2 regions of the Dyella sp. SG562 genome follow, and region 2 is predicted to be linked to the other one. Evidence: predicted binding sites of a transcription regulator. Region 2 holds the regulator's gene; the other holds the start of a gene.
What was found. The regulator FliA, encoded in region 2, starts transcription of late flagellar genes. The targets are predictions, from matches to a motif close to TAAAGTTTNNCNNNCNNNGGCCGATAA.

Region 1 (3,716 bases), on a different contig from region 2:
CCAGCGTGACGAAAATATGAAATCGGTGGGCGCTTCCACAAACCCGGTTGTGCTCGGGTATAGCGATCGAATATCTACCGACAAGATGTGACTGTCAATCGATGCGCCGATTCAGAGAGACCGCTAAATAAAAATCTGTAGATCGCGTCGTACAACCGTCGTCGACTCATCAGTTGACCGCTGCGGGAAACGCGCAGCTCCGCCGATATACATCCGTTTGAAAATGGCGATCAATGTGCTCGCAGCATGTAGCGCAGACGTGAACGCATTAATGGCCATGACGGCTAGTCGTGCGCAGATGAGAAAGCCAGCCGATACCAGCCAGCCATGGACTGGTATCGGCAGGGATATGCCACGACAAATACGCTCAAGGATCGGCATGCGCACTACTAATAGGCATTCGCTTGAAAATAGCGATCCATGCGCGAGCAAGCCGCGCAGGCGGCGGAATCAGCAGCACGGCCAGCCGATTGCAGCAAGCCCGGCGATGCGCAGCAGTCTCAGCCCCTGAATGGCTGGATGGGTGAGTCCTCCATGGCGCGCATGACGCGATTGCGGCCTCCTTGCTTGGCCGCATAGAGCGCCCGATCGGCCGCGACGACCACCGATCGCCAATTCGCCTCGGCGCCCCTGGCGATGCAGTAGCCGATGCTGACCGTGCACTGCAGCGGCTGGTCGTGCAGCAGCGCGATCGCCTGGCTTTCGACGGCGCGCCGCAAGCGTTCCGCGGCTTCCGTCGCCGCCGGTTCCTCGGCCTGATGAAGCAGCACCATGAATTCCTCGCCGCCCACGCGGGCCAGGATGTCCTTCTCGCGGATGTTGCGCCTGAGCGCATCGGCGATGGCGACGAGCACCTGGTCGCCGCCGTCGTGGCCCCAGCGGTCGTTGATCGACTTGAACCGGTCCACGTCGATCATCAGCACGGCGATGGCAGTGTTGCGCTGCTGGGATTGCGCCATGCGCTGCTCGCCTTGTTCCCACATGACGCGCCGGTTGGCCACGCCAGTGAGGGGATCCTGGCTGGCATGACGGATCAATTCCGCGTCGAGCTTGCGCGTCAGCATCCACAGCAGGCAGGGCGTAATGACCCAGGTAAGCACGACCCTGGAGAGCAGGCCGAAGGTCGAGGTGTGGTCGGGGCCGGCGAGGACCTGCGGGTGCGCCATCCACCATGACATCCGCATCAGCAGCATGGCTGCCCACAGGAAATGGAACAGGCCTGCGAGGCGCGCGACCGGACGCTGCGCCGGGTCCTTGCATTGCCAGAACGCCACGCCGGTGGCGACCGTAACGACGCCGGTCAGGGCTCCGCCGAGAATGACCATGTGGCGAAGGTTTTCGCCTTCATGGATCACCAGTCCGGTTTCGATCAGCGCAAGCACCGCCACCGGGGCCAGCACCCACAATGCGCGCCTGGACAAGCCCAGGTAGAAGTTGGCCGCCAGCAGCGCCAGCACCGTGCCCGCATCGATCAGGAGATTGCCGGCCAGGCCCAGGCCAGGAAAATCGAGATGGAAAGCGGGAGCGAAAAGGACCCCGAAACCGGCGGCGAATGCCGCGTAGCTGAGGCTCCATAACAGCACCCCAGGCTCGCGCCCGGCGCCGGGGCGGGCGATGTACAGGGCCAGGAACAGGGCCGAGGACAGCGCGGCCAGCAAGGCATTGACCAGCAGCAGCGTGCCGGCATGCATCAAGCTCGCGATCCATTCCATAACCTCTCCGAACGATGGCGCTTCGGTGGCCGATGGTCCCTCGGCTCGCGCACAACTTATCTCGGATGGTATCGGCCGGCCATGGATGGCCTTGAGGTCCGGGATCCGCGCGACAAGACAAAGCAGGCCGCGCGGCGCGCACTAAGGCGAAACGACGCCGATGCGCACCTCCTGCGCCGGCAGTCCCGGCACCTCCACGTGCACGGTGGCGTCGCCCGCCAGCGCGGATGCCCGCACCGCCGCGACGATGCGGCCATGAAAACTGCGCCGCCGGCCGGACTGGAAGCTGGAGGCATCGTGCGGATCGCCATTGCCCACGCCGGCCAGTGTCGCGGCGCCGCCGACGAGCACGTTCATGGGCCGGTCCTGGTCCGGCGCATAGACCGGCACGCCCTCGGCGTCGATCAATTCCGCCGTGACGTAGGCCAGGTCCTGGCCGTCGGCGCGAAGGCGGGCGCGATCCACCGACAGCCGCAGCGCCGCGGGCTCGGCCGCGGTGCGCAATTCCCAGCGCCCCGCAGCGCGGCCGTCGCGATAGCCGACCGCCACCAGGCGGCCGGGCGCGTAGGGCACCCGGTAGGCCGCCTTGTATTCCGTCTGCACGCCGACCGGCTTGCGCCCCAGGCTTTTGCCGTTGAGGAAAAGTTCGACCTCCGGATACTCGGCATAAACCACCACGTCCAGCGGCTTGCCTTCCTGTCCCGGCCAGCTCCAGCTTGGATGGACGTCGTCCAGCGACCAGTCCAGATGCGGCGGCGTGATCGGAAACAGATGGCGGTCGGGCAGGTCTTCGGTGCCGGGCGGTTGCCTGACGAACGCGGAGATCGGATCGATGCCGGTCTTCCACAGCACTTCCCGGTAATACGCCGCCGGCCGCTTGCGCCCGGTGGCATCGATCTCGCCGCAATAGGCCAGGTGCCAAGGGTAAGGCCCGAGCTTCTGCCAGTCCTGGCTGTAGCCCATCCAGCCGATGCCCGTTTCGCCCAGATAGTCGACGGCGGTCCACACGAAGTCGCCCAGCACCCAGGGCATGGTCTCCACGCTGCGCCAATAGACGAACGCATCGTTCGAGATGGATTCGGAAGTGAACATCACGCGCGCGGGAAAGCGCCGGTGATCGTCGGCGAATTCATGGGCGTGATAGTTGTACCCCGCCACGTCGAGCACGGCGAACTGGCCGTCGCTCTCCGGACCGCCGGTGCTGACGGCCTGGGTAACCGGGCGGGTGGCATCGAGCAAGCGCACGCGGGCCACCATCCGGCGCGCGGTCTCGATGCCCGGTGCCGCGCCCTGTTCGGGAATTTCGTTGCCGATGCTCCAGAACAGCACGCTGGGATGATTGCGGCCGCTCAGCACCAGGCTGTCCAGGTCGGCGGGCCAGTCCTGCGCGAAGAAGCGGGCATAGTCCTGCGCTTTCTTCTGTCGGCTCCAGGCATCGAATGCCTCGTCGACGACCAGCATGCCCAGCTCGTCCGCGGCGTCGAGCGTGGCCTGGCTGGCGGGGTTATGCGCGCTGCGGATGGCGTTGTAGCCCGCGGCCTTCATCAGCGCGACCTTGCGCGCATCCGCGGCGGGCAGGCCGGCCGCGCCAAGCATGTAGTTGTCGTGGTGCATGTTGCCGCCGCGCAGCAGCACCTGCCTGCCATTGATGCGCAGCCCGTGCACCGCGTCGACGGTGATGCTACGGATGCCGAAGCGCGTGCGCCGCACGTCGGAGCCGCCGTCGGCCGTGCGCACGGTCTGCTCCAGCACGTACAGGTTGGGCGAGTCGGGCGACCACAGCGCGGGCTGGCTCAGGTCGAACGCGCTTGCGTCGGCGACCTTCGCGCCCGGTGCAAGCGTCGTCTTGTGATCGTTCCGCGCCACCACGCTTCCATCCGGTGAAAGGATGCGCGTGCTCACCTCGACAGGCTGGCTTCGCCCGGAGCCATTGGCGACCTCCAGGTGCGCCTCCACCCTGGAGGCCGCGGCGCCGACCGACGGCGTGACGACCTGGACGCTGTC
Region 2 (3,716 bases):
GCAGTTCGGCGTCGCGCGGCGCCTCCTCCAGCGCCACCAGCTGTTCGCCCAGGCGCTGCACCAGTTCCCCGGCCTCGACCAGGAAATCGTCGCGCAGCTCGCTGTCGAGTGACGGATCCATCGGAACCCCGCGCTCAGAAACCGAATTCGCTGAGCAGACGGTCCGCCTCGTCCTGGCTGTTCACCTTGGCCGCGGCCACCGGCGCTTCGCCGCCGGCCAGCGCGCCGGTGAGGCGCACCAGTTCCAGCAGCGAGGACTCCACGCTGCCGATAAAGGTGGACACTTTCTTGATGCGCTGGCCGGACAGGTCCTGCCACGACTGAGCCATCACCATGTCCGACAGCCCTTCGCGGCACTGCCCGGCAAACTGCCGCGCCTGCGTCGCCAGCTCCGCCGCTTCGCCACCGCCGGCCAGCACGGCATCGGCGCTGCTTTCCAGCGCGCTGGCCTGCGGGCGCATGCGCTCGGCGAAATCGATGCTGCGATGGGCGGCCTTGGCGCTCATCTCCAGCACGTCGTGCAGATGCTGGCGCGCGTCGGCCACGCTGCCGGGCACGCCTTCCTGGGCCAGCTCGCCGCCGAGGCGGCGCACGGCTTCGTGCAGGTCGCGGGCCAAGAGGCCCAGCGCGCGGAACAGGTGCTGCTCGCGCTGGCGCACCATGGTGTCCAGCGCCATCTCGAAGGCGGCGCCGTCGGGGCTGGCCAGCAGCTCCTGCACTTCCTGCGGCAACGCCGCGCTCATGGGGGTAATCATCACGGCGCTCATGCGCTTGCTCCTTGCGCGGCGAGCCGCTCGAAGATCTTGTCCAGCTTTTCCTTCAGCGTGACCGCGGTGAAGGGCTTGACGATGTAACCGTTCACGCCGGCCTGGGCGGCGGCGATGATCTGGTCGCGGTTGTTCTCGGCGGTGACCATCAGCACCGGCAGGCCTTTCAGCGCGGGCTCGGCGCGGATCGCGCGCAGCAGGTCGATGCCGGTCATGTTCGGCATGTTCCAGTCGGTCACCACCATGTCGAACGACTGCTGCTTGAGCACCGCCATGGCATTGACGCCGTCGTCGGCTTCCTGGATCAGCGCATTGGTGAAGCCCAGCTCCACCAGCAGGTTGCGCACGATGCGCCGCATGGTGGAGAAGTCGTCCACCACGAGGATTTTCATGTTCTTGTCCAACGTCGGCTCCAGGGGTCCTAGTGGGGTTTGAGGGGTGTGGTTCGGAGCTCAGCGCGTCGCCGCGGCCGCGGACTTCGTGCCGCCGCGGCGCCCGCCGCCGGCGCCCTTGGCGTCTTCGGCTTCGCGCCAACCGGTCATCCGCGCCCGCAACCGGATCAGCGCCTGCCCATGGATCTGGCACACCCGCGATTCCGTCACGCCGAGCACGGCGCCGATCTCCTTCAAATTCAGTTCCTGCTCGTAGTACAGCGACATCACCAGCTGCTCGCGCTCCGGCAACCCGCCGATCGCTTCCACCAGCGCCCCGCGCATGCCTTCCTGCTCGAAGCGGTCCTGCGGCCCCAGGCCTTCCTGGTCGGCCACGTCGAGCGCGGCGCCGTCCTCGTCGTCCTCCGGCGCGGAGAGGCTGAGCAGGCGCGCGCTGGCCGCGTCGGCCAGGATCTGGTGGTACTCCTGCGCGTCGATGCCCAGCCGCCGGATGACCTCGGCGTCGGTGGCGTCGGCGCCCGTTTCGTTCTCGATCTGGCGCACCACCTCCGACACTTCGCGCAACTTGCGGTGCACCGAGCGCGGCGTCCAATCGGTCTTGCGCAGCTCGTCCAGCATGGCGCCGCGGATGCGGATGCCCGCATAGGTCTCGAAGCTGGCCATGCGGTCGGTCGCATAGTTCCGCGCCGCTTCCAGCAGGCCGATCATGCCGGCCTGCACCAGGTCGTCCACGTCCACGCTGGGCGGCAGCCGGCCCATCAGGTGATAGGCGATACGGCGCACCAGCGGAGCGTGCCGGCGCACCATCTCCTCCGTGCTTTCGCGTTGCAGTTGCAGATATTCGGAAGCCACGCTCATCTCACACCCCCCTCGCGTACCGGGTCCGGCGCCATGGCGACCTGCCCTCCAAAAAAGGCGATGCGGTCGCGACCCGTGCGCAGGGGTTCTCCCCATGTATCGACCGCACCCGCCATTTGCTTGAATCCCCGTGCGGACCGGCTGGCCGGCCACAGATCCACCACCGCGCCCTGGCGGCGGATGGCCTGGCGCAGGTGTTCGTCGTAAGGAACCGCGCCCATGAAATCCAGCGCCACGTCCAGAAACCGGTCGCACACGCGGGCCAGCTTCTCGTACAGCTGCCGCGCCTCGCCGGCGTGGCGCACCATGTTGGCCACCACGTGGAAGCGCCGTACGCAGAAGTCGCGGCTGAGCACCTTGGTCAGCGCGTAGGCGTCGGTGAGCGAGGCCGGCTCGTCGCAGACCACCAGCACCACGTCGTCGGCCGCCGCGGCGAACATCACCACGTTGTCGGCCACGCCGGCGGCGGTGTCCACGATCAGGAATTCCGGCGGATCGGGCAGTTCGTCGAAGGCGCGGATCACCGCGGCGTGCTCGCGCGTATCCAGCTGGGCCAGGCGGCGCGCGCCGGAGCCGGCCGGGATCACCTTCAGCCCGTGCGGCGCCGGCAGCATCAATTCGCCGAGCGAGCAGCTGCCGTCCAGCAGGTGGCCGATATGCCGCGACGGCTGCAGGCCGAGCAGCACGTCCAGGTTGGCCAGGCCCAGGTCCGCATCCAGCAGCGCCACCTCGCGCCCGGCCATGGCCAGCGACATGCCGAGGTTCACCGCCACGGTGGACTTGCCCACGCCGCCCTTGCCGCCGGCCACGGCGATCGCGCGGCAGCGGCGCGGCGGAGCGGCGGGCAGCGAATGGCCCGCGCCTGCGGAGAGCGGGCGCACGTCATCGTTGCCGGAAGAATGAAAAGCCGAGAACAGATTGCTCAGGCCCCAGGCCTGGTCCATCGCCAGCGTGGTCATCGTGCACCCGCCACGGCCAGGCCGAAGCGCTCGGCCATATAGCCTTCGTCCACCGCCGGCGCATTGCCCTTGAGCACCTGCGCGGCGCGGCAGACCAGCACGCGCGCATCGGCGGTGGCGAGGTCTTCGGGCACGCGCTGGCCGTCGGTGGTGTAGTCCAGCGGCAGCCGGTGGCGGATCAGCGCGGACAGCGCGCCGCCCAGGCTGGGCGCTTCGTCGAGCTTGGTGAGGATGCACGCCTGCGGCTGCTGCGGCAGGAAGGCGCGCACCATGTCGTCGATCGCCTGTGCCTGCGCATTGGCGGCCAGCACCAGGCAGGTGCGCAGTTCGCCGGCGGCGCGCAGCAGTTGCATCTGCTGCTCCAGGCGCGGATCGCTGCCGGCCACGCCGGCGGTGTCGACCAGCACCACGCGGCGGCCGCGCAGCACGTCGAGCACTTCGCGCAGGCTTTCGGCATCGTGCGCGGGAAACACGCGGGTGCCGAGCAGGCGGCCGTAGTGCTCCAGCTGCGCGGCGGCGCCGATGCGGTAGTTGTCGGTGCTGACCAGGGCCACCTGCGAAGCGCCATGGCGCAGCACGGCGCGCGCGGCGAGCTTGGCGATGGTGGTGGTCTTGCCCACGCCGGTCGGTCCGACCAGGGCCACCACGCCGCCGCTGGCGGCGACGTCGTAGCCGGTGACGGCGAGGCTGCGGCTGAGCACGCCCAGCGGCAGATAGCGCGCCTGGTCGGCGCTGAGGCG

Region 1: FHW84_RS17895 (GGDEF domain-containing protein) is a predicted target of FliA. The motif match lies at 1,781-1,807, and genes of this name have one in related genera.

What each region holds. Positions count from the first base shown of each region.
Region 1 covers NZ_JAAOYS010000010.1:146,713-150,428, reverse strand. The annotation lists gene FHW84_RS17895 (GGDEF domain-containing protein) at 501-1,691, opposite strand; gene FHW84_RS17890 (DUF4982 domain-containing protein) at 1,854-3,716, opposite strand, start outside.
Region 2 covers NZ_JAAOYS010000007.1:218,104-221,819, reverse strand. The annotation lists gene FHW84_RS14720 (chemotaxis protein CheA) at 1-121, opposite strand, end outside; gene FHW84_RS14715 (protein phosphatase CheZ) at 135-767, opposite strand; gene cheY (chemotaxis response regulator CheY) at 764-1,171, opposite strand; gene FHW84_RS14705 (RNA polymerase sigma factor FliA) at 1,220-2,017, opposite strand; gene FHW84_RS14700 (MinD/ParA family protein) at 2,014-2,976, opposite strand; gene flhF (flagellar biosynthesis protein FlhF) at 2,973-3,716, opposite strand, start outside.